DNA from 4 places in the Oceanobacillus sp. FSL K6-0118 genome. Region 1 is predicted to be linked to each of the others. Evidence: riboswitches for the same ligand, from Rfam matches in the RefSeq annotation. Region 1 holds a riboswitch; each other region holds the start of a gene.
What was found. A riboswitch is a leader RNA that binds a small molecule or an ion and turns the genes downstream of it on or off. The one in region 1 is predicted to bind S-adenosylmethionine.

Region 1 (7,840 bases):
TAGGGTGTTTTAAAGTCCTTTAAACTTCCATAATCATACGGTTCTAACTTATCCATTAAGTCGTCATTCATTTTCTCTGACGCATCAACTGGTACCTTATTAAAAGTTAAATCAATCTTGCGCCTAACATCATAGTACTTTGTTTCGGTATAAATATAGTCACCTCGTGTATAGGTTCTTACCTTCGTTGCCTTTGCTTTCACATCGGCAATACTATGTAAATCATAAAGCCAAAATGGGACATAAATTCCTGTTATTCCTTTAATTCGGTCAGCGCTCATAAAGCCTTTAGGAGTCAGTCTACCATTCTTACACCATTTCTTAAATGCATTCCTCGCTTCTTCCTTACTAATTTGGAATGGGATCACTTTATCCGGTGCAAGATTTCCAGAAACACGATCTGCTAAAACAACCCCAGCCCCACAAAAACTACATGTTGTTGCGGAAGTATCGGCATCGGTAATGACGGCCGCTCCGCAGTTATTACAGACATACTCTTTCGCTTCCTCATCAGAAAATCTTGTTGTAATAAATTCTTCGGAAAAATCCTCTATCAAATCCGTTCGTCCACAACTCCCACAAGTTAGTTTTCCAGACTCACTATCAAAAGCCATATCATCGCCACAATCGGGACATTTATAATGAATTAACACGACTCTCCCCCCCTTTAAATTACTTTACTTTCTTTTTTAACTCTTCCATTTCTTTATCTATATCCATACCTTTATCATATTGTGACACAAGCCTATCCATGTCAGCATCTAGTCCATTTCTTAACTCTTCTAGTGCTTCCGCCTCGGCTAAAGCCCTATTCGCCTTTTCCTCCAGTTGATCAAACGTAGTTAAACGAACGTTTGATGGAGATAGACCAGTCTCATTCCTTTGTTTTTTACTCTTTGCCATTGCTAGCTTCCCAACAATCGCATCACGTTGATTGGAAAGTTCCGCTACATCCTCGGAAAGTTTATCCTGCGCCAGCTTCATTTGTTCTACTTTAATGGAAGCTAGTTCATATTGCTTTTCATATTCATGGTATTTTGGCTTTAAGCTCAGCTTTTCTTCTAAAAATTGACGTGCTTTGTCTTCATCCCCGGCTTTTAATGATTTAGCTGCAAAACGTTCCATTTTGTTCATTTCCGTTTGACATTCGTGAAGATTCCTTTTTGCCCGATTCATCAAAACAACTGCAGCATCAGTCTGTCCTTTGATTTCTCTTTCATCACGTTCCATTTCTCTTATATATGCATTTATTTCCTTTTCCGGATCTTTGAGATTTTCCATTTTTACATTTATATGACTTGCTAAAATCGTACGTATTCGTTTTAAGATGCTCATGATTGTTTCCACCTTTCACTGATTTAATAGTACCTATTTATACGGGAGATTGGAAGAAAAGTTTCAAATGAGAAAACTGTGTTTCTCAGAAGACTTGGGGTGGAAATAACAAAAAACGCTTCAGAGCAAAGTACATACTTTGTTCCAAAACGCTTTTTTGAAAAAGGAATTTGTTCATTAGTTAGATAAACTTTCCCGCAAATTAGTTTGAACGTGCCGATTTGATTTTTTCTTTTGTAACATCCTTATAAATATATTATTGGACACGAGGGAAACGATGATAAAGACCGTACCAAGAATATCGAACATCGTTATTTGATTACCTTGAAATGCCGAAATGATGAGTGTTGTAACGGGAACAAAGTTAATGAACAACAACGAATTTAATGGTGATAGTATACTCACACCAATGTTCCAGCCAACTAGCGCAATGACACCAGGGTATATAATCATAAACAATAAATGTGGGCTTGCTGATATCACAGCTTCCCCCGATGGAAAGGATATATACCCAGATAACGTCGCCATTACGACAATAAGAGTCGCTGTGACCGTTCCAAGTAAACAGCTTAACGTGGAGTATCGTAAAGCAGACCAACCGCTAAATTCCTTTCCACCCATCGTGTAAACGACCCAACCAATTACTGCAATGAAAATAATTATGGATGGGACAAAATCACTTGTTACACCAAGAAAGGATCGAATATCCCCTTTCGTAATTACTAATACTGCACCAATAAATGACAGTAGCACACATAATAAAGTGAATCGATGGGGACTCTTTCTAGAGAGCATCCAAACAATCACAATGGATATCATCGGCATCAATGATTCCATAATGGATGCTACCATTATACCTGATTCACCTAATAAATCCTCCCCCCAAAAGATAAAAAGATTATAAACCGTAAACGCCATTGTGCCAAAAAACCATAATGGAAGACCTTTTCCTTCCAATCGAAAAGCCTTTTTTCCTTCTTTCCACCATAGTATTGGTACCAAAATAATCGTAACAGATACATAACGAATGATTGTAAAATAGAAAGGATCCATATATTGGAAAGCTCCATGTGCTACAGGAAACATTGCACCCCATGAAACTGCAGAAATAAAACACAAAAAAGCCCCTAACAACACACTATTTTTCAATTCCCCTTTGCTCCCTTCAACTAAATGATCTACTCTCATATTCTATGATTTTTGTTATCTTGTAAAATGAATAATAATAATGATTTCCATCATTAATCGTGATATCATACAATTAAAATACGAAAATAGGAAAGGGGCAAAATAGTGGAGTTTAAGGACTTAGAGATTTTTCAGAAAGTAGCCGAAAAAGGAACGATTACAGCGGCAGCCAAAGAGTTCAGCTATGTGCAATCGAATATTACGTCGAGGATTCATAAACTTGAAACGGAATTGAATACCCCTTTATTTAACCGACATCGGCGTGGGATGAGTCTAACACCAGAAGGAAAAAAGTTATTGAATTATTGTAACCAAATTTTATTGTTAACGAATGAAATGAAGAAAGCCGTTCAAAGTAAAAAGGAGCCGTCTGGAAAATTAGAAATCGGTACCGTCGAAACCGTCATTCATTTACCACAAATTTTATCAAACTATATAAAGAAATATAAAAATGTTGATTTATCGGTAGTTACCGGAGTTACAGAAACATTAGAAGAAAAAGTGTTAAATCATAAATTGGACGGAGCTTTCGTGACAGAATCCGAATTTCACCCCGATCTTATATCACATGAAGTATTTCAAGAGGAGCTTGTTTTAATTTCAGATAATCGTACATCTACGTTAGAAGATTTAAAAGCAGAACCGTTCTTATGCTTTAGTGAAGGCTGTGGATACCGAGCACGCTTAGAAGCCTGGTATAGAGACCAAAACATTACTCCAAAAAAGGTAATGGAATTCGGTACATTAGAAACCATCCTTCGTAGCGTTGTCGTAGGACTTGGCGTTACATTTGTTCCAAGGTCAGCAACCACCCATTATGAAAAAAATGGGCTCATCCGATGTCATACCCTCCCAGATCAATATAGTAAGATTAAAACAGTCTTTATAAGAAGGGCTGATACCTTCTTAACTTCAACAATCAAAACATTTATCGAAACGATTGAAACAAATAAACAAGCACCAATAACACCTATATAGAAGACCTCCATCAGTGGGGTTTTCCTTCAGGCCCCACAGTTAGTCGCAACTTATAAATATCCCAAACTAACCACAAATAAGTATTGGATTAGGTGCACTTTTAAAAAAAACATTGACTTATCTACTATATATACTTACAATTATACCAAGTAAACATATCAGGATTCTTATCAAGAGAGGCGGAGGGACTGACCCTATGAAGTCTCAGCAACCAGCAAATTTTTGTATGGTGCTAATTTCAGAAGAATACTTAGTATTCTAGAGATGAGTAAATATAGGTCGCCCGGAATGATGTCCATTTCTGCCCTCCTCTCATCTTCTTGAGACGAGGGCTTTTCCTATTCAGCAGTAAACCATTTCATTATGAATCTTAAACACGGGATATCAGTACTCGTGTTTAGGATATCGGTAAACACCACGGAGATATCAGTACTCGTGTGTAAGATATCAGTAAACACCATGGAGATGTCAGCACTCGTGAGCAAAATATCAGGATACTTCACGCAGTATCAGCGCCCGCGTGCAAGATTTCAGGATACAATATATCGGAGGGAATATAATTGAAACTTACAGAACTTTATTCATTTGAAAAGAGAAAGAATCTTCTGCAACAAACAGTGGAGCCTTTTAAAGAACGTGCAAGCAAACATGACAATGAAGCAAGTTTTCCATTCGAAAATATAGAGGATTTAAAGAAAATTGCTTATCACACACTTACGATTCCAAAAGAATACGAGGGACCCGGAATCACTTTAACGGAAATGTTAAAATACCAAGAAACAATCGCTAAAGCTGATGGTTCAACAGCACTGGCTATTGGCTGGCATATGGGACTTACGAAACATAATGGGGAAAATAATAGCTGGGAGAAAGAAAAATATACAGATTTTGCGGAGGATGTTATTACTAATGGCGCACTAATTAACCATGCGATTACGGAACCTGCAACTGGAAGTCCTCAACGTGGAGGCAAACCAGAAACAATTGCCGTAAAAAATGCTTCTGGATGGAAGATTAATGGCAGAAAGACATTTACAACCTTAGCACCTGCACTACATTATTTTGTAGTTGCTGCTTCCATTGAAGGTTCAGATAAAATTGGCCATTTTCTCATCAAACGTGACATTACAGGAGTAACCATCGACGAAACATGGGATTCCATCGCCATGCGTGGAACTGGTAGTCATGATCTTATTTTAGAAAATGTTCAAGTGAATGATGATGACTTAGTAGAATACCGTGAAGACTCCAATAATCAACCTGCATCGTGGATATTACATATACCGGCATGTTATTTGGGGATTGCTAAAGCAGCACAGGAAGAAGCGGTGAAATTCGCCACTACCTACTCTCCGAACAGTATTAAAGGAACTATTTCAGAATTACCGAACGTGAAGCAAAAATTAGGCGAAATAGAGCTTTATCTGTTAGAAGCAGAGAATTTTCTATACAGTATATCAAGAAAATGGGACGAAAGTGGTCAAGCAGTTCGCCAAAAGATGGCAATAGATATTAACGCAGCCAAAGTATCTGTTGTGGATAAGGCAATAAAAATAGTTGATTTAGCCATGAGGGTAGTTGGTGCACGAGGTTTATCTAAGAAAAGCCCTCTACAACGTTATTATCGCGATGTTCGAGCCGGTCTACATAATCCCCCGATGGATGATATGATCATGATGCAGCTTGCAAAGAAATCTATCACGGACTTTCAATTGTTTAAGAACAAAGTTACCACATATATATAATTTTGATGAGGTGGTATTAGGATGACGCTATACCACCTTTTAATAACGATACACATTTCCACACCTTAAAATATACCAGCCTTTAGACGTTTTACCGATTTCCATATTTATTCTTCAACCTTCCTGACATAAATCAGAAATTCCCTTTGTAACTAGGACTGGACCTATCACCTCAGTACCATCAAAATCATCTTCTAGCCATAACTTCCCTCTCTCTATCTCATTTACTAAAAAGGAACTATTGATGATATCTTCGTATTGTAAATCTGAAAAATTTGTTGATGGATTAGCTGAGCATGCTTTCCAACTTTTGATAAATCTATTACTTCTTCAAAATAATCTTGATAATCATCCTTGCTGTAATTTTTTTCATTCATCCATTTTGAAATTTTTTTCATGACACGGACCGCTTTTTTATTAGTCATTCCGGTTCCATTACTTTACGAATCAAAAAATAGTTCCGGGGCTGAGGAAAGTCCCCGTTTATAGAAGTCGATGGTTAGTGGCACTTATACAAATCTTTACAGCGTGCGATTAACCAGATCCCCATAATTGGGAATATTTTATTCTCACACTTTCCAAAAAATGGTTTTTCACTTGTGAAATAGTGAGTAAATTGGTATAATAGAGTTGTAGAAAGATAGTAATCCTTTTTAACATGCACTTAGATTATTTAGGGGGTTTTAAAATGAAAGCAGCAGTTTGGTATGGAAAAAAAGATATTCGTGTAGAAAATGTGGAACCGAAAGCACTCCAATCAGATGAAATTCAGGTTAGAGTTGCATGGGCAGGTATTTGCGGTAGCGATTTACATGAATATGAAGAAGGACCTGTATTCATCCCAACTGAAGAAAATGATCCTTTGACTGGTGAAAAAGCGCCATTAACAATGGGACATGAATTTGCTGGTGTTGTGGAAGCTGTAGGATCAGATGTTACCAATTATAAAAAAGGGGACCGTGTAGTGATCAATCCTACCTTAACCTTTGGCAACAAACCGGAAGATTTAGACCCGTATGATGGATTTAGCTTTATTGGATTGCATGGTGATGGGGGATTTGCTTCCTATGTAAATGTTCCAGAAAGTGCTGTCTATACCCTACCTAAAACCCTAACATTGCAAGATGGAGCACTTGTTGAACCGACAGCTGTTGCAGTGCAAGCGATTAAAGAAGGAGACATGCGGTTTGGTGACACGGTAGCCGTTTTTGGTGCTGGTCCAATCGGGTTGCTAACCATTATTGCCGCAAAAGCAGCTGGTGCAAGTAAGATTATTGCTTTAGACTTATCAGAAACTCGTTTGCAAAAAGCAAAAGAATTAGGGGCAACTCACATTATCAATTCTGGAGAAACAGATCCTGTACAAGCCATTAAAGCAATAGTGCCTGATGGCGTTGATGTTAGCTTTGAGGCTGCTGGGGTCGCACCAACTTTCAAACAAGCTATTGATGCAACCAAAGCACGTGGTACCATGGTCATCGTATCCATTTTTGCCCGTTCTATTGATTGGAATCCAATGCATTTAACCAATACAGGTGTGAAAGTAACATCATCTATCGCTTACACACCAACAAGTTTCCAACAAACAGTAGATTTAATGGGAACTGGACAATTGAAACCACAAGGAATTATTACAGATCAAATTCAATTAGATGACATTGTTGAAAAGGGATTTGAAGCATTAACAAATGATAAATCACAAGCTAAAATTCTAGTAGAATTAAGCGGTGAAAAATAAAGTATCCTAAAACAATTGGACTCATAACGTATAAACAACAAGATTCATCGTGTCGGCTGATACGATGAATCTTGTTGTTTTTTTAAATAAATTGTTAGAGAAAAATTTTATATTTTCCTGTGGACAGGCAACCTCGAAATGCGATTTGAGTTAGCGTTTTGATTTATACCTCTTTCCCAGTTTCCTTAAGTCGAATCTAATTCCCTGTATCTTTGTTAACCGATTATATATGCCTATTCCATTTCGGGGCACTTATCATAATCTGATATAGGAGACTAGAAAGGAGATAGTAAAATGAGTCCTAAGCTTACCAAATTTGTTGATTCACTTCCTATCCCTGAAACATTACAGCCTGTTAACAAGGATAAAAGCGGTGCTTATTATGAAGTAACCATGGAAGAGTTCAGTCAAAAACTACATCGAGACTTACCACCGACTCGTTTGTGGGGGTATAATGGCCAGTTTCCAGGACCTACATTCGAGGTTCAGCGAAATGATCCTATTCAAGTCAAATGGATCAACAATCTCCCACAAAAACATCTACTTCCCATTGATCAATCTATCTTTCATGAACTTGGAGGCAATTTACCGGAAGTCCGAACCGTAACTCATTTGCATGGTAGTGAAACCACTTCTGATAGTGATGGTTACCCGGAAGCGTGGTTCACAAATGGATTTGAAGAGGTGGGGCCTTTTTTTAAAAGGAAAGTCTATGAATACCCAAATCACCAACGGGCAGCTGCATTATGGTATCACGACCATGCGATGGGTATTACAAGACTAAATGTTTATGCAGGACTAGCGGGTATGTATATTATTCGAGACAGGAAAGAGCAATCCTTCTCATTACCCGCAG
Region 2 (7,840 bases), 2.0 Mb from region 1:
CTCTGTTCAAGCATCTGCCGAAACGTATATGGGACTTGTCGAAGTTGGAGTTGGTTTAATTCCTGGTGGTGGAGGAACGAAAGAACTTTATTTGAAACAATTACGTCAAATCCCTGAAGGTATATCAATTGATTTAGGTAAGGTAGCGAATGATGTTTTTGAAAAAGTGGCTACTGCTAAAGTTTCGGCATCTGCAGCGGAGGCTATTGAAAACGGATTCCTTGGTAATGGCGATAGTATAAGTGTGAATTCAGACTATCTATTACATGATGCGAAAGAAAAAGTATTAGCTTTATCTAAGACAGGATATAAAGCGCCAATTCGTGAAAAGATCCCTGTTGTTGGGGAAGCAGGATATGCTGCTATGCTGATGGGTGCTAAATCACTTCAATATGGAGGCTATGCATCTGAACACGATATTAAAATCGCGGAAAAATTAGCCTATGTTTTATCAGGTGGACGTATAAGAGAAGGAAGTATCATTGATGAGCAAGTAATGTTGGATCTGGAAAGAGAAGCGTTTTTAAGTTTAATTGGAGAGCCTTTAACTCAAGCAAGAATGCAACACATGCTATTGAAAGGTAAGCCACTACGTAATTAAGGGGGCGGTAAAATGAAAGAAGCTGTTATTGTTTCAGGGGCGAGAACCCCTGTGGGAAAAGCATTTAAAGGTTCCTTAGCAAATACAAGACCTGATGATTTGGCGGCATTAACTATAAAAGAGACATTAAAACGTGCAGATGATTATGATGGAAACATAGATGATGTCATTATCGGTTGCGCCATGCCAGAGGCTGAGCAAGGTATGAATATGGCCCGCAACGTAGCAGGGTTGGCTGGTTTAAGTCATGATGTTCCAGGGGTAACGATCAATCGTTATTGTTCATCAGGTTTACAGTCAATTGCTTATGCTGCAGAAAGAATTATGGTCGGAGCAAGCGATACGATTATTGCTAGTGGAGCAGAATCGATGAGCTTAATACCAATGGGAGGACATGTGATTAAGCCAAACGTGAAATTAGTTGAGAATGCACCCGGGTATTACATGAGCATGGGTCATACAGCCGAGGAGGTAGCAAGTCGTTTTGGCATATCTAGAACTGACCAAGATGAGTTTGCGACAAGAAGTCATGAACGTGCTGCTAAAGCTATTCAAGAGGGACGCTTTACAGATGAAATTGTTCCTGTTGATGTAAAGGAACGTGTTTTAGGAAATAACAATAAAATAGATGAAGAATCCTTTACGTTTAAAATCGATGAAGGAGTGAGACCGGAAACGAGTGTAGAAACGTTATCCAAGTTACGTCCAGCTTTTAAAAATAAAGGGACTGTAACAGCAGGTAATTCCTCACAAATGAGTGATGGAGCTGCTTCCGTTTTAGTAATGGATCGGGAAAAGGCAAAATCAATTGGATTAACCCCAGTTGTTAAATTCCGCTCCTTTGCGGTTGCAGGAGTTGAACCTGAAATTATGGGGGTTGGCCCCGTAGCTGCTATTCCCAAAGCATTACAAATTGCAGGATTGGAATTATCTGATATAGGTTTATTTGAATTAAATGAAGCATTTGCTGCACAAGCAGTACGCGTCATTCATGCTTTGGACTTAGATATCGATAAAGTAAATGTCAACGGTGGGGCAATTGCTCTTGGCCATCCACTCGGCTGCACTGGTACAAAATTAACCCTAACCTTAATGAATGAAATGAAGCGTAGAGATGTTCAATTTGGTGTCGTTACCATGTGTATCGGTGGGGGCATGGGGGCAGCCGGTGTATTTGAACTTTTATAGGATGTTCAAAAAGTACGGTAAAAATGACATGCCCCTGCAAAAGGGGTATGCCGACGTTGGGCGCAAAGCCGCCTTGAACTTCTCGGTCCTTTTTATCCTCCTTTTTGAACACTCAATTTTATAAAAACTAGTAATCTATTTTAGAAAGGATGAAGAAAATGAGTGAAACAAAGGAAAAGTTATTTAAAGGTGGAGCATTTTTAACAGAAGACTTAACAAGTGACGATGTTATAACACCAGAAGATTTCAATGATGAACAAAAACTGATTGCTAAAACAACACATGATTTCGTTGATAAAGAGGTATTACCAAACATAGAAGAGTTAGAAAATCAGAACTTCGATTTAAATAAAAATCTTCTCAAAAAGGCTGGAGAATTAGGTCTACTAGGAGCTGATGTCCCAGAAGAATATGGTGGATTAGGTTTAGATAAGACAAGTTCTGCTCTAATTACAGAAGAATTCTCAAGAGCTGGTGGTTTTTCCCTTTCTTATGGTGCACACGTAGGGATCGGTTCTCTTCCAATCGTATTTTTTGGTAATGAAGAACAAAAGAAAAAGTACTTACCAAAACTTGCAACTGGTGAACTAATTGCAGCATATGCGCTAACAGAATCTACATCAGGGTCAGATGCATTGGGAGCCAAAACAACCGCAGTTTTAAATGAGGCTGGAACACATTATGTATTAAATGGCGAAAAACAATTTATTACGAATTCTGCTTTTGCTGATATATTTGTAGTCTATGCAAAGATTGATGGAGAACACTTCAGTGCCTTTATCGTTGAACGAGACTATCCGGGAGTTTCTACTGGTGTGGAAGAAAAGAAAATGGGAATTAAATCATCCTCTACACGAACGCTAGTTTTAGATGATGCACAGGTCCCAGTAGAGAATCTTTTAGGTGAAAAAGGGAAAGGACATAAGATAGCCTTTAATATTCTTAATGTTGGAAGATATAAATTGGCCATTGGTGGAATTGGTGGGGCAAAAGATGCTCTTGAAGCTAGTGTGAAATATGTAAATGAACGTAAGCAATTTAATACGAAGATTTCTAGTTTTTCTTTAACACAGGAAAAACTTGCTACGATGGCTGCAAGTATCTATGCTAACGAAAGTTCTGTATATCGTACAGTTGGATTATTCGAACAAAGAATGGGAGCTTTAACAGATGAGCAATTAAATGATGGAAGGGAAGTAGCTGCAGCTATAGCCGAATATCAAATAGAATGTTCATTAAATAAATTTACGGCTACAGAAGTATTGGATTATGTAGTAGATGAAGCAGTTCAACTACATGGTGGAAATGGATTTATTCAAGAATATGCAGTTGAAAGAATGTACCGAGATTCAAGAATTAATCGTATTTTTGAAGGAACAAATGAAATTAACCGATTGATTGTACCTGGAACTTTATTGAAGAAGGCGATGAAAGGTGAATTACCTTTAATGCAACAAGCTCAAGATCTTCAAGAAGAATTAGTAACGAAGATGCCTGAACAGGTTGGAACTGGTACATTGGAACAAGAGAAATACTTACTTAAAAATGCGAAGAAAATCGTATTGTTTGCTGCAGGGTTAGCTGTTCAAAAATACCAGCAAAAGATTGAATTTGAGCAGGAAATCCTTGTGAACTTGGCAGATATGGTTTCCGAGGTTTATAATATGGAAGCGGCTATTCTACGGACAGAAAAGGCAATAAAAAAATCCGGAGAAGCAGCTAATAACCAAAAACTTCTTTATACACAAGTGTACGTACAAGAAGCATTTAATCGTGTGGAAGCTGATGCGAAAGAAACGATTATCGCTGCCAGCGAAGGAGATACTTTACGTATGATGTTATCTTCCTTACGTAAATTAACACGTCACAACCCATTTAACGTTGTGAAGAAAAAGCGTGAAATTGCCGCTAAAATTATTGAAGAAGAAAAATATGTAGTTTGATTTTGAAAGAACAAAGGCGCTGGAGCTGGACGTGGCCTTCTCTGAATAATTATCCACATGCAGCGAATTTTATAATTCCCTGGTAAACAAAGAAAAAGATATGATTCCCGAAATATAATGGGAATCATATCTTTATTTGCTTTTCAGGTTGAGTTGTACTGATATTCAGCGAGTGAATACTGATAACTTGGTATGAATGCTATAGTTTCATGTTTGATTCTAGTAAAGTCTATCTATCGCCAGTGATAAGTCAAACTAATGTATTTAGCTGGAAAACATGATAAGATAGAAGAAATGATCATGAGCAAGGAGTGTACATAATGGCATTAACTTTTTACTGGTATCCAAACTGCGGAACATGTAAAAAAGCAAAAAAATGGTTTGATGATAATCAAATAGAGTATCATGCAATTCATATTGTAGAAGAAACACCTACAAAAGAAGAGTTATTAAGTCTCATAAAGAAGAGCGAATTACCTGCAAAGAAATTCTTTAACACAAGTGGGAAAAAATATAGAGAATTAAATATAAAAGAAAAGATTAAGGATGCATCCACAGAGGAAATGGCAGAAATTTTATCTTCAGATGGGATGCTAATTAAACGTCCGATAGTTACAGATGGAAATAAAGTAACGGTTGGATTTAAAGAAGAGATGTTTACAGAAAATTGGTTATAGAGGTTGTTCAAAAGTCTGGTGAAAAAAACACTGCGAATTTAGCTGATCTTGGCCCTTTTTGAACAGCATTATAAACATAAGTTTTTCCTATAAGTAATAGGATTATACAAACGAACATTTGGAGGGATAGATGATGAGTTTACCAAAAGATTTATTATATTCAAAAGAGCATGAATGGGTAAAAAAAGAAGGGGATAACGTACGTATTGGGATTACGGACTTCGCACAAGATGAACTAGGAGATATTGTATTCGTGGAACTGCCTGAAGTGGGCGATGAGATTAAATTAAATGAACCATTCGGTAGTGTTGAATCAGTTAAAACGGTGTCTGAGCTATACGCTCCAATAACCGGAAAAGTAGTTGAAGTAAATGATGAATTAGAAGATCATCCAGAATTTGTGAATGAGTCACCTTTCGAAAAAGCATGGATGATTGTAGTAGAACCATCAAGTGAGTCTGAATTAGATTCAATGTTGAAGCCAAATGAGTACGAGGAACTAATAGATAATTAAAACAAAAAAACATGGCTAACGTACATTTATTCTAAAAAGCGTATAGTTATCCTCCATTTTATCATATACTTATGTAAACAGGATACTTATAACGAGCATCTTACTTGCTTACATGGGGAGTGCTGTGTGATGATAACGTCTGATTCGGAAAAAGTAATCATTGTAGAAGGGTTGACCGATAAACGTCAAATCGAAAAAGTTATCAATGACGACGTAACGATTGTCTGTACGAACGGTACACTAGGAGTAGAGCGATTTGACGAGATGTTAGAAATGTATCAATTAGATGATAGGGATGTTTTTATTTTAGTGGACGAAGATCGTTCAGGAATAAAACTCAGAAAGCAGCTTGCGCGTGAATTACCACATGCTGATCATATTTATGTAAGTAGTGAATATAGGGAGGTTGCAACAACACCCGAACATATCCTTGCAACTACACTAGTTGGTAAACATTTCTCAGTTAACCCTTTATTCTTAATAAAAGAATTTTAAATGATTATTCGTTCAATTTAATCGGTATAGGGTGGTTTCATTGCAAGAAATAACAGAACAAGCATTAAATGAAGAAAGATATCTATTATATATTTACACCCCTTTTTGCGGAACATGTAGTGTGGCAAGAACGATGTTAGAAAAAATCGAATCTGTTCATAAAGAAACCATTTTTTATGAAATGAATGCATCGTATTTTCCAGAATTTATGTATGACAACAAGATTGAAAGTGTTCCATGTTTACTTATTAAAGAAGAAAATCAAATAAAAGAAAAAATCTATGCTTTTAGGTCTATAGGAAATATTTATCGTTATTTAATTCAGTATAAGCCAGAGTTATTTGGAAATAACTGAAGTGAAATCGACAAAAGCAGGTTTATTTTTGATCGGTAGGACAGAAAATACTCTCCTATCTGTCTGAGTTAACTAAGGCATTCTCTTAAAAAGCTTGACGACATGCCAAGTTTCCTAAGGGGATATGTAACTTTGCTTCGTTATTTGACAAACCTAAGGGCATAGTGCTATCATGGTTTTAATATTATACTAGTAAGCTATCAATCTCTTATCAAGAGCGGTGGAGGGACAAGGCCTGAAGAAACCGCGGCAACCTTCAAACAATGTTGTTTGAAAAAGGTGCTAATTCCTGCAAAGCATATTGCTTTGAAAGATGAGAGAATGGAATGACATAGTAAGCGTCTTTCTGTTCTCATGTTCAGAAAGGCGTTTTTTATTTTAGTATACATTTGTATCACACGATTATTGCAAGTATTTCCAATGCTAGATGTTGTATACTAAAAGAGATTCTAGCTGAATGAAGGAGGATTCGTTTTGATTTCAATTAAAGGGTTACGTAAGGTTTATACATCAGACAATAAGAAATTAACAGCGGTAGATGATTTAACCCTTGATATAGAGAATGGTGAGATTTTTGGTGTCATAGGCTACAGTGGTGCTGGAAAAAGTACATTCGTACGACTACTAAACCGCCTGGAGGAACCAACTGAAGGAAATGTTATTATTGATAAACAAGAAATCACCTCATTAACAAAGAATGAGTTGCGCTCCGCACGAAAGGAAATTGGGATGATTTTCCAACACTTCAATTTGTTATGGTCCCGTACGGTTGAAGATAATATCTCTTTTCCACTTGAAATTGCAGGGGTTTCCAAAGAAAAAAGAGTAAAAATAGTCCAAGAATTAATTGACTTAGTAGGGTTATCTGGTAGAGAAAAAGCATACCCTTCTCAATTAAGTGGAGGTCAAAAGCAACGTGTTGGGATAGCACGTGCATTAGCAAACAATCCGAAAGTATTGCTTTGTGATGAGGCAACTTCGGCACTAGATCCAGAAACAACCAATGCTATTTTAGATTTATTAGTCGACATTAACCAGAAGCTTGGTCTCACAGTCATTTTGATTACTCATGAAATGAATGTGATTCGTAAAATTTGTAATAGGGTTGCCGTAATGGAAAAAGGGAAAATCGTGGAGCAAGGTGATGTCCTTGATGTTTTCTCTCATCCCAAACAACCTGTGACGAAAAAATTCGTAGCTCAGTTAATGGAGCCGGGTTCTGAAGATGAAACAGAAGATATTGAGAATCTGTTACATAATGTAAACCATGACGGTGTTCTATTACGTTTGCGTTTTATCGGAGAGTCAACAAATCAGACTTTAATAAGTCAATTAGCGAAGAAATTCCCAATTGACATTAATATTTTGCAAGGTAAAATTACGCAGACACAAACAGGTGGATTTGGAACATTAATTACGCAATTTATAGGTAATGAAAAAGATATTAGTAATGCGATTGAATTCATTCACCATGAAACCTCAGTAGAAGTGGAGGTTATACGTAATGCTGACTAATATAAAGATGGAAGATATATGGACTGCAACTTATGAAACCTTTTATATGACTATTATCGCACTTATTGGTACAGCTATTATAGGTATTATCCTTGGTTTACTATTATACTTAACATCTAAAGATGCAATTTGGGAAAATACAACTTTTAACGTTATCGTTGCGAGTATTGTCAATGTCTTTAGAGCTATTCCTTTTATCATATTAATACTATTACTTTTCCCATTTACGAATTTTCTTGTAGGAACGGTTCGGGGACCTACAGCTGCTCTACCGGCCCTGATCATCGGATCGGCACCTTTTTATGCTAGATTAGCTGAAATTGCTTTTCGTGAAGTAGATAAAGGGGTAATCGAAGCGGCAAAATCTATGGGGGCAAAAACAAGTACGATTATTTTTAAAGTGCTTATCCCTGAATCAAAACCAGCTTTAGTTTCTGGTTTAACCGTAACCGCCATAGCATTAATTGGGTATACCGCAATGGCAGGTGTTATCGGCGCCGGGGGACTAGGGGACTATGCATATTTTTACGGATTCCAGAGAAGGCAATTTGA
Region 3 (7,840 bases), 860 kb from region 1:
TAACAATAAGGCGTCTAATTGTACTTTTGATTTCATTTCACTGACAGGAAAATACGTATTTAATTTTTCATACCAATCCATTCGATTATACTCCTTTTTTCTTGCTAAGTAATAAATGACACAAACCATTTGATTTGCGCCTTTTGTTTACTAGTTTTGTGACTCTCTTAGCTTTTTAAAATACTCACGCACATCGTTCCATCCACTAACATGGACATGTTTTGTTTTCATATCTTCATTGTGATAGGCTTCAAATAATATTCCGGTTCCCGTGAAATTATCTAGTTGCGTAACTGTATCATCAATTAAATAATCCGCATGGACAACCTTTTTGTTTCCACAGAAAATAAAATAATTATGATCTAAAAATGGAAAATGCTCTTTTAACCATTCATATTTATCCATAAAGGAAAATGGGACCTCCATTGCAGCTGTTGCAATATATATATCATAATGCTCGGATAATTCTTTTACAACCGGAATGGCCGAATCAATCACTTCCAAATCACGGAAAAATCCAGCTGTATTAATTGCTTGACCAAGCACCGTTAACTGTTCTTCTGTTAATGATGCCCAAATACTTTTCCCCCGCAACCCTTCTTCACTTACTGGAAGACCTAGTTTCTTTGCAGTTTGAAAAACCTTTTTGGCAGTATCTGCAAGTACTTCATCCATATCTATGGCAATACTGATTCTCTCCACAAAAACACTCCTCTACCTTATCTTCTCCTTTCATTCTATCTGTTTTGCTGTAAAACTTCTATCTAAATCCCTCTAAATTCACCTTATCTTAAGAATAGGAGATAATAAGCGGTTATTCTTGTTCAATCAAATATTCTAAAACTTCTTCCATGGAAAGACGCTGGGTTTGATTAATGGTTATTTGTTCAGCCTGCAAGACATCTTCTACATTACTTACATGATTCGTAACAATTTGGGCTGGGTTAACTTCAAACCGAATGACGTTAGGATGGTTTTTCACATTATTTGTTATATGAGAAACCCATACCCTTCCCCAATGATCATGAATTTCATCTTTGTAAAAGGACTGTGTAATTCGTCCTTGATCCATCACCATGATTTGATCACAAAGCTGGTTAATTTCATCGACCGTATGAGTCGCAAGAACAATACTTCTTTCTCCTTCTTCCATAAACCGAATAAGATCTTCTTTCATTTTCTTTTGAGAAACAATATCCACTCCTGACGTTGGTTCATCAAGCAGAAGCAATTGGGGTTCATGTGCCATTGCAAAAATAAAATCAATCTTTTTCTTGGTTCCCTTAGAGCATTTACTAAATTTTTCATCTATATCAATACGATAACGTTCCACCAACCTTGTAAACTTTTCTTCATTCCAAGTCGGGAAAAAATGGGAAATAAAAAACTTTATATCTTTTATAGTTGTAGAATCAAAAGACTCTAATAATTCCCCAGCATAACCAATTTTCTTTTTATATATTACTTCTTCCTCCTCTTCCTTCCAATTCATTCCTAAAATTTTAACTACTCCACCGTCTTCTCTCATTAGTTTCATCAATAAACGTAGGAATGTACTTTTTCCCGAACCATTTGCCCCTACTAATCCAACGATCATTCCTTGCTCCAGTTCGAAATCCATTGGACCTAAATGGAATTTTTTAAAACGTTTCTCTAAGCCTGTAACTTCTAAAACTTTGGTTTGCATATTTATCCCTCATTACTTAAAGTTTTTCTTCATAACATCTGAAAAAATATGATTAATTTCCTCTTCCGAACAGCCTACTTGTATACCTTGTTCTACAGCTTTTTCAAATGCATCATGTACAACCTTTTGTTTCGTCTCTTCCATATGTTCATTTTTCACTTCACGAACGAACGTCCCTTTTCCCTGTACTGTCTTAATGAAACCAGCTACCTCTAAATTTTGGTACGCTCTTCTTGTTGTAATCACACTACAGCCTAGATCACTTGCTAAGGCTCTTATCGAAGGAAGTGGTGTCTCAGGATGCAGTTGACCACTAACGATTAGTGTTTTAATTTGGGTTTCGACTTGATGATAGATTGGCTCTCTACTTTCATCAGAGACATGGATTGGTATCTTCATGCGAAAATCCACTCCCTTCTATATATAATCACGTTTTTCTAAACGCCTTTTGAGTATTTTATTCCATTCATAACAACTTACGATTCCAATAAGGATGGAAACGATAGCTACAATGAATCCGTAACTTTTGATAAGTTGTAATATAGCTTCTATAACACTTTGATTAAAGAACGTGAAAAAGATGATTTCTATAATAATAACAAAGCCCATGTAGATGAAAGGTATAAAATGCAACATTTTACCCTTCATCCCATATTCGACATAAGGGTTAAGCCCACCAATTGTTAACATAAATCCAAACCAAACGAAAACAAAGATAACATAGTCACCAATCGTCATCCATTCTAAAATGTTATTTGAAAATATAAGAATAATGATGCTCATTGCTCCGAAAAACGCAAACGACATGATGACAAGAGTACATAGCATAAACAATGTCCGACTCAAAGCTAAAACAGAGACGGAAATAGGTAAAGAGCGAAGTACTGCCATTCGTTTTCCATAAGGATTATGCTTCGCTACTCGATAACTTAAATATGGTTTGGCCATAGATAAAGTTGCAAATGAAGGTGCTAAACCTAAAAACAAAAAGTCAAGGAAATATGAATCAAAAGAAGTAGAGTTCACTTCAAAGTGGAAACTAGTAAATCCCGAAAGAAATGTTCCCATAAAAAGACCAACAATTAAACACATGATAAACGTTGAAATAACCGCTATCCATTGTTGCTTATACTCCATCTTAACCAACCAAAATGCATCTTTAAACAATTTCATTCACCCCTTCTTAATTTCCATTAAAGTAATTAATAATGCCTTTGTCCTTTAAACCAATAAAGTCGATACCGAAATATAATAAAACAGTAAAAACGATACTCCAGGTCGTAATACTAATCGTTATCCAAATGAATGTTTTCTTTTTCGTTCCACCAAATGTCATACTAGCTAAGGCGGTTAAATGGCTTCCGGCAACTAATGGACCGAACATTGCTAAACCGGGCAACCCATATTTCTTCCACAAGTTTTGTGCTCTAGCGGATCGTTTACTTTCTTTTGGCTTCTTATCTTTTCTACGTTTACTTCTCCAAGCTTTAAACTGATTGACGAACATAATAAGAAGTAATACGGTTAACAAATTTCCAACCAACCCAATAATCATTACGGGTACGATGGACAATCCCGAAATAATGGCAATTGGAATCACTCCATATGCTTCAAAAAATGGTGCCGCTGCTAAAATAAAAACTAATACATATCCCCAAAGTGCTTTCATAAAAAATTCCTCCCAATGTATTTAAGTGTTAAGGTGTGTATATCTATATAAACACTATAACACTGTTTTATTGAAAAGCAAGCCTATTTTCTAAAAATTGCTTTATTTAGGTTATCAAGAGTTTAGGGAATTAAAAAACCCGTCTATCCAGACAGGTTTGATCACTGTTTATATTTGTTTTTCAGGTACTTCATTATAATCAATTTCAAAACCTAGATCTTCAATCATCTTATGATCAGCAGTGCTTTCTTGGCCTTCTGTTGTTAAATAATCACCAACAAAAATAGAGTTAGCTGCATATAACCCTAATGGCTGCAAGCTCCTTAAGTTTACTTCTCTACCACCAGAAATACGAATTTCCTTCATTGGATTCATATAACGAAACAATGCTAATACTTTTAAGCAATATCTTGGATCCAGTTCTTCTGTTCCTTCTAATGGAGTTCCATCAATTGCATGTAAGAAGTTAACCGGAATGGAATCCGCATCGATAATCTTTAGACTTCTTGCCATATCAATGACATCTTCTTTTGATTCCTTCATCCCTACAATAATACCAGAGCAAGGAGAAATTCCTGCACTTTTCGCAGTTTCAACTGTATCTACACGATCGTCATACGTATGAGAAGTTGTAATGTTTGGATGATGCGCTTTAGATGTATTGATATTATGATTATAACGGTCCACACCAGCTTCTTTTAATTTCTCTGCTTGTTCAGGCTTCAATATACCCATGCAAGCACAAACTTTTAAATCATATCTTTGCTTAATTTCTTTAACTGCAGAAGCTACAGTATCCACTTCACGATTACTCGGTCCCCTACCACTTGCAACGATACAATATGTTCCAGCATTTAATTTAGTTGCTTGATCTGCACCACTTAGTAATGATAATTCATTTACAAAAGTGTATTTGTCTACAGGTGCTTCCGAAACAGAAGACTGGGCACAATACCCACAGTTTTCTGGACAAAGCCCAGATTTTGCGTTAATAATCATGTTCAATTTTACTTTATTTCCATAATAATGATGTCTTATTTTATAAGCGCCTTGTAATAATAACAAAAGTTCCTCGTCTCGACTATCTAAAATGGACAATGCTTCCTCGTCTGTAATTTCCTCCCCCATAATGACACGTTCTGCCATTCCAAACCAATCATTTACCATTCCCCATACCCCTTTCTCTTATAAAATATCTCTCTACAAATAAACCATTAAGCAGTCTTTGTACTACTTAAATTTCTAGATTTATAAACTTTCCCATAAATCCGGTATGCTAATCCGCCAGCCAATATAGTTAAAATAATATCTTTTGGAAGTGGTGCTAACATCCATAACCACGCCACCGCATAGCTAAATCCTTCAGGTGCACCAAACCATAATTGATATGCAAAGTACATCCAGGTCGTTCCAAATACATAGTTAATTGCCATACCAACTATGGAAGCAAATACGAAATTTGCTTTTGTAGCTCTCTTCTCCGTTATTTTCCCTACTAAATACGCAACAATGATATAAGATACTACAAATCCAAACGTAGGGGATATAACCGAAGATGGCCCTCCCGAGAATTGTGCTAAAACAGGGGCCCCTGCTAACCCAACCAAGGCATATACCGTCATCGAAATAGCTCCTAACCTACTTCCAAGCAATAGACCTGACAAAATACAAAAGAAAGTAGTTAACGTAATAGGAACTCCTCCAATAACGATAAATGCAGTAATATTAGCGCCAATAGCCATAAGAGCAGCGAACAGACCCGCAAGCGTAATATCGACAGCTTTTAATTTCATAAAAATCTCCTCCCTAGACCTATAAAAATGGACTCTATTAAATTTATATTCTGAAAATATGATATTTTATTTTCTTCTAATTGTCAACCGTTAACTATATAGGGTTGACGAACGAGATATACTTCCTTTGCTAACATTTATAGATATTGAAATGTGATTTGGTCCATGATAGCTTTTTCACGGACATTTTTACTGCGCTGGGTGCTAACTTTGTCCGTGAGAACTCTTGTCACGGACTTTTCCTCCCTACTAAATGATGACTTTGTCCGTGTAATAGGGAAATTATGTTTATGAAGAATGATTCTATGTAAAAACCTTCTATGTAAAAAACAAAAAATTACCAAAATTCTTATTGACAATTAATACGAATACGTGTAGTCTAATATTTAACTGAATATCCAAATTTCTTATCCAGAGAGGTGGAGGGACTGGCCCTTTGAAGCCTCGGCAACAGACTTTACAGAGAACTGTGCCAATTCCAGGAGCATCATGCTTGTAGATAAGAAGAGAAAATAGCCATTGTGCATCAACCCTCTTCTTATCTATAGGAAGAGGGTTTTATTTTAGCATTTGATTCATGTGAAAAATAAGATCAGGAAATAGTAATTAGCAAACGAATATTAACGTAATATTACTATTGATTATCCTACGATGAAACAATAGGGCTTCCTTGCAGGGTCCACTCATTTATAAGGAGATGAAAAAATGTCAGACAAAAGTATAGAAACGAGATTGGTTCAATTAGGCAATAAGAGTGATCAATCAACGGGGGCTGTCAATCCACCTATTTATTTATCGACGGCATACCAACATCAAGGACTAGGCCAATCAACTGGATTCGATTACAGCCGAACAAAAAATCCTACAAGAACCATATTGGAAGAGGGCTTTGCTGATCTAGAAAATGGAGATAGCGGATTTGCATGTAGTTCTGGCATGGCAGCAATCGAGCTCGTTCTTTCTTTGTTTAAACCTGGGGATCAGTTGATTGTTCCTAAAGATATTTACGGTGGTACCTATCGCTTGCTTCAACATTACGCAGATACATACCATATTCAAACGACATACACCGATTTTGAAAACAATCAGCAAATCGAGCAATTAATCACCGAAAATACAAAAGCCATATTTCTCGAAACGCCAACGAATCCATTAATGCAAGAAATTGACCTTGCCCAGATTGCAGCTATCACCAAAAAACACAATCTTTTACTGATTGTAGACAATACGTTTATGACCCCCTACTTACAGCGACCTCTTGACTTAGGTGCAGACATTGTTGTTCACAGTGCGACAAAATATATCGGGGGACATAACGATGTATTAGCTGGTTTAGTTGTTGCAAAAGGCAATGAAATTTGTGAAAAATTATCCTTCATCCATAATGCATCTGGTGCTGTCCTTTCACCTTTTGATTGTTGGCTCTTAATAAGAGGATTAAAAACACTTTCATTACGGATGGATAAACATGTAGAAAATGCAAAAAGCATTGTTTCTTATTTAAAGAACGAAGCCTTGGTTAGTGACGTATATTATCCAGGTAAAGGCGGTATGCTTTCCTTCAAATTACAAGAAAGCCAATGGGTGGATACATTTTTACAAAATCTTCAAGTTATTACATTCGCGGAAAGTCTTGGTGGCGTCGAAAGCTTTATTACTTATCCAGCAACTCAAACTCATGCTGATATCCCACTGGAAGAACGCATAGAACGAGGAGTAGATAATCGACTATTACGTTTTTCAGTTGGAGTTGAGAAAGCAGAAGATTTAATTCAAGACTTAAAACAGGTATTTTCCATTTTAGCTAAGGTGGAAGTATAAAGAAGACTAACCATCGGTGTGGGGTTTCTTTCATCCCCCACTGATGATTTCCCACCTTTCCCAAAAGCTTAAGATCGGAGTCTTACTGCCCGTTTAGGTGGATAAATAAAACAAGGTAATTCATACCTACTGAAAGGAAGCCAACAAACGCTAATGCATGTATCGGCTCCCTTTCTATCACTTATTCTTTTTTAATCAGAGTTCAATTTCTTTTTAATTTCCTCTACATCCGTATTACTGTAAACGGATGTTTCTAGACCTCCTGTTGATGCTAGTAATGCCTTTACCTCATTATAGGATAGTCCAGATTCCGCATTCTTTCTTTTTACTTCTTCAATATCAGTTCCTGCAACCGTATATTTTTCTTTATTTTCTTCCACTTTAGTCACCTTCTTTTTTATAGTTTATGCTATTTCTTCTTTTCTAACCAAAAAACTGGCCAATCTATCTTAGCCAGTTTTAATTATGTGTTCCCATAGACTCACTCGATTCGTCTATTTTATATTTTAAAAATTCATAGTTTGAAGTCGGTTCTTTTTTCACAATAACACCATCATCATTTCTATACACCTCATATTTCCGATATTTTTCAACCATATAGCCATCCTCTTCATAAGTATCTACCAATTCAAGCTCCACACTTGACATGGCAGGAGTACTTTCTTGTTCCAAGTGAGCATAAGCTTCAATGGATTCCTCCTCAATTTCCTTTTCGATTTCTTCGCGAATGGTAGGTGTTGAATCGACGTGTAAATCAGGAACGAAACCATGGTAGTTATTTTCAGGTTTTTCTAAATAAGCAACAAATCCAAGAATTGCTATAACCCCAATAGCTAGAAGTATTTTTTTCATTTTCCCTTCCCCTTCCTA
Region 4 (7,840 bases), 2.5 Mb from region 1:
TTTATCCTTATTTAGCCTCCAATTTCAAAAACTCCATTTTGAAAAAAGATTAATCAAAATGGAGTTTCATTTACAAGTTAATGTATGTTATATTTGATTTGCTACGTGGATCCATAGTAGCAATCGTTTCATACGGACTAACATCTAAATCTTCAGGAGAAAGAGTTTATAAATACATGCAATATTTTTATATCTTATGCAATAAAAATACAAGAAATTCAGTCTGAAAAGTTTATCAGAGGCAGATTGGTAGATTATATGAATATCTTTAGAAGTCTATTAAAGAACAAAGATTATAGAGATTTGTTTAGCGCGTCCTTTAAGAAAAGAATCCCCTTATAAATACGCAGCGTATAAAGGTGGGAGTAGGATAAATATAACTAATTCACTGATGTATTTGGAAGATAAAATGAATCCTAATTTATTATTTACATTTTGAATTCCTAGTCAATGTAAAAGGATCGCCCAATTATTCACTACCTACTTTTTTTAATTCCTATACGGATAAACAATAAAGAAAAGAATACTAAAGCTGATATAGCAATTGTCCTACCAATATACATCCAATTCATTTCCCCATGTCGAATTGCACTCACAATTATAATCCCTACCAGAACACCCACAATAATATAAAAATATGATATTAATTTATTAACCATAAGAACCCTCCTTAGATTATTTAATTATCTTTAACAAAATATTAGATTGTTGATACCGAGACTGGAGTTTGGAAACAACTTTATTGTTATTTAACACTATCCTGCTTACCTCGGACCTTATGATAAAGGGACATAATGATCCAAATAGGGATTGGAAGTACGATCACTCCAGCTGTTATATATGATAAGAGTTAATTGCAGAATCTGGATCTCTATCACCGACAAATAACAAAAGAATAGCCAATAGTAATAGGACAAGGGATGGTATGGCTTTTACTAAATGGACTAATCCTTTTCTTCCTTCTACCTTCCATTTGTTCCTGTAAATTGTGATTATAGTCCAAGCTGTTGGGAGAGCAAATATACTGAGAATAATGGCAACTATAATAAGTAATGATTCTAAGATGCCGGAACTTATTATAGCCCCAACCCATGCGAATGCTGTTATTAAAACAAACGGAACTGCCAACTTTTTCATGGAGTCAATTGAAGAAAAAAGAACCCTACAAGGCTCTTCACTAAATTAATATAATTTTTTTGATTATCCAACTGTATTATATTAACCCAAAAAAATCAGTCTTGAACAAAATTAAAAATAATATAAGAGTAAATATTACTTGACTAATTGTTAATTTATATTCATTCGGATTTTCCGCATACTTTCGCTCCATAATTGCTCTAACGATTTCTGAAATACCAATCAGAATAAATATAATAAACCACGGATAAGTTCTATCCATAGGTTCTCTCATGATGGTTATCACATAGGTAAATAAGATAATTACTATTGTAATAATTCTAATTGTCCAATCTATTTTTTTATGCTTCTCATTGAAATAGTTATTTGAAAATAAATTCCCTCTCCTTTTCTCAACTTTTAGCCAATTTCTCATTATGGTATGAAACAAAAACAATATAAACCCTACAATGGCTAACAACAATATAAATCTCAACAAAAAGTTAGGCTCTTCACCATACATAAATTCATCCATCCTCCCATACGTTTGCTTAATAACATATTTTTATTTTACATAAAAATTGCCATCATTACATAGAACTTCCTAAATTATTCAAAAAGTTAACTTACCTCACCTATTGTAGTTGCTTTATTCATATCAGATAATTATTTAAGTTTACCTAAAAATAAAGATTGACTTCCAACAAAAAACAGGCATTGAAAAGTTCAACCTAATAAATGGACTTTTCGATGCCTATTTTAGTCTTTTTTAATCAAAATGTACGTAATTTATTGGAAATTAAAAAGAAAAAGCCTACCTAAATATGCTAAAATTTTATTTGGACAAAACAAAATATACAGCATAAAAAGGAGTCTTTTTCTATGACCAATTATAACACATTTAGCCAGGCAATTTACACTACTAAACGTTCCATTTATGATTTTTCTTCAAAATTGACAGAAGGAATGCAAAAACCCAATAAAAACTTTATCCTAGATATTTTATTTGGCATGGCAAAAAGCAAATCTGTTTTGCTTTCCAACATTGCACGCACTCTAGAAGAGCCCATCGATACGATACAAACCGTCAAGCGACTTTCCAATCGTATGGATGAGTTTCATGAAACAACCGAGCTGTTGGAGAACTATGAAGAACTAATAAAACCTTTCCTGCAAGAAGAAGATAATCTGATTCTGGTAGATAACTCTGAGATTGTGAAACCCACCGCCTGTAAAATGGAAGCTCTTGGGCAAGTGAGAGATGGTTCGACAGGGAAAATTGGCAATGGATACTGGACAACCAATATGATTGCCGTGGCTCCGAGGACAAAGCATCCGATTTCAGTTTATTCTCATTTATACTCATCTGCTGAAAAGGGATTTATCAGCGAGAATGATGAAACATACAAGGGCTTGGATTACGTAGATCAGCTTTTAGGCGAGAAGAAAGCAACCTTCGTCATGGACCGTGGGTATGACAATATAGAAGTCATGAAAAAAATCCTCAAGCAGGAGAATAACTTTATCATTCGGTTGAAGAAAAATCGAAATTTATTGTATCAGAATAAAAAGTTCTCCGTACATGATTTGGCAATCAGAAGAAAAGGGAAAATCAATTTTCGTTCTGAAATAAAGGGAACCGTCTATGATTTGAAAGTCTCTCATCTTACTGTAGAAATCCCCTCGCTTAAGGGAAAAAAGTTCACGATGATTGTTGTGTATGGATATGGCAAAGAGCCGATGGTGCTGCTTACAAATAAGCGAATCCAGAAAAAAGCAGAGGTAATTTCTGTTTTAAAAGCCTATATTACTAGATGGCGTATCGAAGAAATGTTTCGCGTGCAAAAGCAAGAATTTGAATTAGAGAATATTCGAGTTCGTACCTTGCCCAGACTGAAGAGAATGTTTTTACTCTTGTCCATCATGGTTACGTTTATGACACTGAAAATAGAAAAGCAAAATGGATTTTTTCATAGTGTGATTGAACGGGCAAAGGGCATAAAGGCAAAGGATCAAATTAAGATGTTTCTATATCGTTTTTCGGCGGGAATGGAAGCCATACTGAAAAAAGATGCTTATGGGATTCGACATTTTAAATACATAGAAAAGCCAAAAGATTCACGACAACTAACATTTCAACTTTAGACCAATTAATTGAATAGTCAGAATAGACATACTGCGTAGTATGTTTATTTGTATTGGAAAAAACTTGCTTCTTCATTGAAACTGCAAAAAGTTTTCCCTAAAGAATCTCAATATGACGAAAACATGTTCTTATAGGGGAAAAAAAGGTAAACTTAAAGATAATTAGGATTGACAGGGGAATACATTTATGATATATTTTCCAAAATAGCTAAATAACCAATATTTAATAACTCTTATCAAGAGTGGCGGAGGGACAGACCCTGTGAAGCCCGGCAACCTTCAAGTTTTTTCTTGAAAAGGTGCTAATTTCTGCAGATTAATTTCTGGAAGATAAGAGGAGGACAGAAAGATTTAAGACCTCTTCTTATTTATGTAGAAGAGGTCTTTTTGTGTTTTGGTATAAAAGTGAATGACTATAAGGGGCTGATACGATGGCGAATGAAAAACATAGTGAAAGTTCATTAGTTGCAAAAGCGTTAGTAGATGGAAATAAAAACGCATCCATAGCTGAAATTTCTAGTGACAATAATTTTTGCAGTATTTATGTCAGCAAGTATAGAATGAATAAAGAAGTTGGGTTTGAAAGAAAGTTGTTTCAGATGCTTGAGGATTTTCAACTTTATTACAGAAATATACCGTCTAGTGTCGATACTATTAACCTTATTTTACATGAAAATCAATTACATCAGGAGATAGAATGTGAACTGATTCAGAGGATTAGTTCGGAGCTTTCAGCAGATAAAGTGACTATTCAACGTAATCTTGCGCTAATTATGCTAATTGGAGGAGAGATGAATCATAATGTAGACAATATTACCAGAGCAGCGAATGTTCTTGCAAAAAAAGAAATTAATATTGAAATGATACATATGAGTCATGGCTCATCCAAGATAAGTTTAGTATTAGGTGTAAAGGCTCATGATGAACCAAAAGCTGTTGCGGCTCTTCATCGTGAATTTTTTGCTGGTGTTTCGGTTTGATCATATGTGTTAGATAATATAGGACATCTAATTAATCAGTGTTTTGACTATTAGATGGTCCTTTTCCTTTTTGTTATACTGTTGACTCTTATTTGAAACATTCTTTAACCTGTAAAAGGTTTGAATATTCATCTGTTCTTACAGGTATTGGAGATTATCATTTTAGTACTACTGTTCTCTCTTTTCAACAAATAACAAAATTAGTGTTGCCAATGGACCTAATACAAGAGAGAGCAAAAACCAGTTTAATCCCGTTCTATTCTTCCCTTGTGCAAGTGCAGCGTTTATCAAAGCAAGTGTACCCCATCCTACAAAATATTGGTTATCCATCATCTGTCCTCCTCATTAATCCCATTCATCTATGCAGGGGGCATCTCCTCTTATTGCCACCTTTGTACGCGTGACAGAAATTATGAAACGGTCCAAGGACTATACAAATATTTGATTTAGGTCTAATTTCAAACCTGTTAAAACATTAACGGAAATATTATCACCTTTTGTTAAGACTCCTTGAAATTTGTATTGTTTACCAATTAAAAGATGTATTTCTACAGATTTGTTAACCGGATCAACAATCCAACACTCTTTTACTCCTGCTTTTTCGTAAAGCTGATATTTCTTCCAACGGTCTAACTTAACAGATGAAGGTAAAAGTATTTCGATGATCATATCTGAGGCTCCATTACAACCCCTGTCGTCAAGCTTTTCTTGATCACTTACAACATATAAATCGGGTTGACTACATTATTTATATCATCGTCCTCTTTGTTATCCACTAATAATCGTACATCGAAAGGCGCAAAAAATACTTCGCATTCCTTTTCTTGGAGAAAGACTGAAAAAGCCGTAGATAATTCCCTGAGAACTTGTTGATGCCTACGTGAAGGGACAGGAACATATAAAAAGTTCCCCATCAATTAACCCAAACCTTTTACCTTCATCCTATGTTAGATAATCGGCATATGAATATTTCTCTTTTTCATTCGGAATGACCATTAAATCCTTCATTTCAGCTTATACTATCAACATATTATCATAACCGAAAACATTGAACATCTTCCTTTAGATCACTTTAATAATAACTGAACCTGTTACATACTGCTTTCCCTTGTTATTTTACAGCTTTGAAAATGTCTTTCTTAAATTTTCTGGATTGAATTTTAATTCATCTGGTTCATCCGTTTCCCAAACTTCATAATCCTCATCATTCAGCATTTTCCTAATTTGGTCTGTATCATAGATTTGTAGGTTGTATACCCTATTGGCCATCATTAAAATGGAAGCCATGTGAGCTCCTTCTGATGTTGATCCACAAATATCCTTCACTAAATTTACCTGATAATCACGATAATACGCATCCATTACCGTTGATAGCACACTGCAGTCGGTTAGAACACCACCAACGACTAGATGTTTAATATGAAGGTTTTTAAGCACCAGTTCTAAATTAGATTCATAAAACCCACTGTACCTATGTTTATCAATAATGATATCCCCTTGTTCCGGTTTAATTTCGTCGACAATTTCAATTGAACTAGACTTAGAATGGTAATAAATTGGTTCACCATTTTCGTTTAACGGTTCACCAGCCGCGAGTCCAACTGCATCCGCACGATTAATATGTCGCGTATAGATAATAGGTATCCCTTTTTCTCTACAGTCCTCACTAAGATCGGATGCGTTATCAAGAATTCCTTCCATATCCTCAATTTCTGAAGTTCCCTCTTCTTTTTGAAGATCCATTAATAAAAGTGCGGTTTTATTGAGATCCAAATGGCCTCCCCCTTACTTTTCTTCGTCATATATATTTATTGTACCGGATGGCACTATATAAATGGAAATATTCTGATATATAGGTTCAAAGGTTTCTATTTATTTCAAGTGCAATAACGATATTTTGACTGTAAATGAAACATTTTGATTTGAAATACGTATAAACATAGTAGGGTATGGTACTTTTTAATAAAGGAGAAGTGGAGTGTTTTATATTTAAATACTAGAAATCTAAAAGGAGTATTTGTTATGGTAAAAAGAGTTTCTATGGTTTTGTTAACTATGGTTTTAGCTATTGTTGCCTTATTTTTAGCTGCTAAAAATCCAACCGGTCCTAATACTGTTTCTTTCGATGAACCATTCATTCTGTGGATATCTTTAGGAATACTCGTAGTACTATTCTTACCACCTTTAATTTTATCATTTTTTAATAATCTTGCGGTAAAAATTATTTCTACTATTTATCAAGTCTTTATAGTTTTAACTTTCTTAGGACTTATTCCAGTAGGTTTTATGATTCCTAGTACTTCGATAATAGTTATCGGGGCTTTGGGTACTGTTAGTAGCATTTGTAGTATCATTGTCACTATTTTAGTAGAAATAAAAAATTGACTTTTATGTAAAGGAATCTTATGAAAGATATTTTAATTTCGACTTTGTCCATTATAATAATTATGTATGTCATTTTTAAATAAAAAATTTTAAAGGAACTTACATGGTTTCAGATTTTTAGCGTTGGGGCTTCCTATCTTGTTGCAGTCCTTTTTGCTTTCATTCTTATAAACTACGGAGGAAATTGGGTTTCTGGGTATTTTTCAAATATAATCTTTAAGTACATAATTTTTCTTATGATCGTTTGTATAGCAGTATATTTATGTGTAAACATTTTAAACAGGGTATTGGGGATAATTACTAATGGCATTCTTCCAAAAAACTAAGGAAAGGAATGTCAGATGTCAAAATTAAAAGGCAAAAGTCCGGTTCAATACCGAACTCTTGTCCATCAAGCAGCTTAAAAATAAATATGTCCAACTTTTTGGGGTCACTTCATTTTTCTGCGCGTTTTTACCCGTTATGGTAGACCTTATTAAAAAACAGGTTGTTCCCGTCTTATTTTCCCTAAGAAATATTCTATTTGTTTATTCGTACGATTTAACATGGACTCGTCAGCAATCAGATGGTCACTTGTCATATCTAACTGGCTGTCCTGAAAATAAAGTCCTTTTAGGTTTTGACCTTTCATCGATGCTAGTAAGGGTTTCAATGTATATTCCAATGCTAATAAATGAGACGGACTGCCACCAGTCATTACTGGGAGTACTGGAGTATCTTGCAAAACATCTTGCGGAAGGATATCAAATAATGCTTTTAACACACCAGAGTAAGAAGCTTTGTACACTGGGGACCCAACAATAACACCTTTGGCTTTCCCTAATCGTCTTGCAATCTCCTTAATTTCCGGGCTTTCGAAGTTTCCAAAAAGTAAGTCCTTCGCATCCACGCCTTTTACCGATATATGTTTAATCAAAAATCCTTCCTGTTTTACTAAGTCACCTAGATAATAAAGAATACGTTCCGATTTTGATATAGAAGAAGGACTTCCCGAAACAATGACAATATCACTCACACCCATTCCCCTTTCTTTTCGATAAGTGGGATCCCTAGTCAAAAAGGGATTCCACGTTTAATAGTTTGCTAAAGCTTTTTCTTCTAAAATTAGGATAACATTTTCTATAATCATCATATTGCTCGTCTAAAACTGATATACTTAACAAAAACCCGTCGGCGGCATTATACCCACTTTTTTTATTTTTTCGAACCATACA

Region 2: linked by a shared signal. The riboswitch ahead of MHI02_RS14085 (methionine ABC transporter ATP-binding protein) and the one ahead of MHI02_RS03915 (acyl-CoA dehydrogenase family protein) in region 1 are both predicted to bind S-adenosylmethionine.
Region 3: linked by a shared signal. The riboswitch ahead of MHI02_RS08255 (methionine biosynthesis PLP-dependent protein) and the one ahead of MHI02_RS03915 (acyl-CoA dehydrogenase family protein) in region 1 are both predicted to bind S-adenosylmethionine.
Region 4: linked by a shared signal. The riboswitch ahead of MHI02_RS16175 (ACT domain-containing protein) and the one ahead of MHI02_RS03915 (acyl-CoA dehydrogenase family protein) in region 1 are both predicted to bind S-adenosylmethionine.

Annotation. Positions count from the first base shown of each region.
Region 1 covers NZ_JBBOVR010000001.1:736,657-744,496, reverse strand. The annotation lists gene MHI02_RS03935 (TFIIB-type zinc ribbon-containing protein) at 1-653, opposite strand, end outside; gene MHI02_RS03930 (PspA/IM30 family protein) at 673-1,335, opposite strand; gene MHI02_RS03925 (DMT family transporter) at 1,513-2,484, opposite strand; gene MHI02_RS03920 (LysR family transcriptional regulator) at 2,629-3,501, shown strand; SAM riboswitch class I at 3,666-3,772, shown strand; gene MHI02_RS03915 (acyl-CoA dehydrogenase family protein) at 4,062-5,246, shown strand; gene MHI02_RS03910 (hypothetical protein) at 5,474-5,644, opposite strand; gene MHI02_RS03905 (2,3-butanediol dehydrogenase) at 5,935-6,984, shown strand; gene MHI02_RS03900 (multicopper oxidase family protein) at 7,279-7,840, shown strand, end outside.
Region 2 covers NZ_JBBOVR010000001.1:2,753,997-2,761,836, reverse strand. The annotation lists gene MHI02_RS14120 (3-hydroxyacyl-CoA dehydrogenase/enoyl-CoA hydratase family protein) at 1-601, shown strand, start outside; gene MHI02_RS14115 (acetyl-CoA C-acetyltransferase) at 614-1,789, shown strand; gene MHI02_RS14110 (acyl-CoA dehydrogenase family protein) at 1,948-3,732, shown strand; gene MHI02_RS14105 (arsenate reductase family protein) at 4,053-4,409, shown strand; gene gcvH (glycine cleavage system protein GcvH) at 4,543-4,923, shown strand; gene MHI02_RS14095 (toprim domain-containing protein) at 5,053-5,418, shown strand; gene MHI02_RS14090 (thioredoxin family protein) at 5,450-5,773, shown strand; SAM riboswitch class I at 5,979-6,093, shown strand; gene MHI02_RS14085 (methionine ABC transporter ATP-binding protein) at 6,248-7,288, shown strand; gene MHI02_RS14080 (methionine ABC transporter permease) at 7,278-7,840, shown strand, end outside.
Region 3 covers NZ_JBBOVR010000001.1:1,596,641-1,604,480, reverse strand. The annotation lists gene MHI02_RS08295 (GNAT family N-acetyltransferase) at 1-81, opposite strand, end outside; gene MHI02_RS08290 (5' nucleotidase, NT5C type) at 151-702, opposite strand; gene MHI02_RS08285 (ABC transporter ATP-binding protein) at 815-1,687, opposite strand; gene MHI02_RS08280 (GntR family transcriptional regulator) at 1,700-2,086, opposite strand; gene MHI02_RS08275 (hypothetical protein) at 2,105-2,860, opposite strand; gene MHI02_RS08270 (small multi-drug export protein) at 2,871-3,356, opposite strand; gene bioB (biotin synthase BioB) at 3,525-4,523, opposite strand; gene MHI02_RS08260 (biotin transporter BioY) at 4,571-5,149, opposite strand; SAM riboswitch class I at 5,554-5,655, shown strand; gene MHI02_RS08255 (methionine biosynthesis PLP-dependent protein) at 5,855-6,970, shown strand; gene MHI02_RS08250 (hypothetical protein) at 7,162-7,350, opposite strand; gene MHI02_RS08245 (hypothetical protein) at 7,430-7,822, opposite strand; gene MHI02_RS08240 (MFS transporter) at 7,838-7,840, opposite strand, start outside.
Region 4 covers NZ_JBBOVR010000001.1:3,190,435-3,198,274, forward strand. The annotation lists gene MHI02_RS16160 (hypothetical protein) at 477-659, opposite strand; gene MHI02_RS16165 (DUF4181 domain-containing protein) at 1,214-1,651, opposite strand; gene MHI02_RS16170 (transposase) at 1,999-3,261, shown strand; SAM riboswitch class I at 3,492-3,598, shown strand; gene MHI02_RS16175 (ACT domain-containing protein) at 3,693-4,241, shown strand; gene MHI02_RS16180 (hypothetical protein) at 4,410-4,571, opposite strand; partial or broken gene MHI02_RS16185 (Uma2 family endonuclease) at 4,671-4,967, opposite strand; gene MHI02_RS16190 (cysteine hydrolase family protein) at 5,358-6,014, opposite strand; gene MHI02_RS16195 (hypothetical protein) at 6,264-6,626, shown strand; gene ssuE (NADPH-dependent FMN reductase) at 7,102-7,641, opposite strand.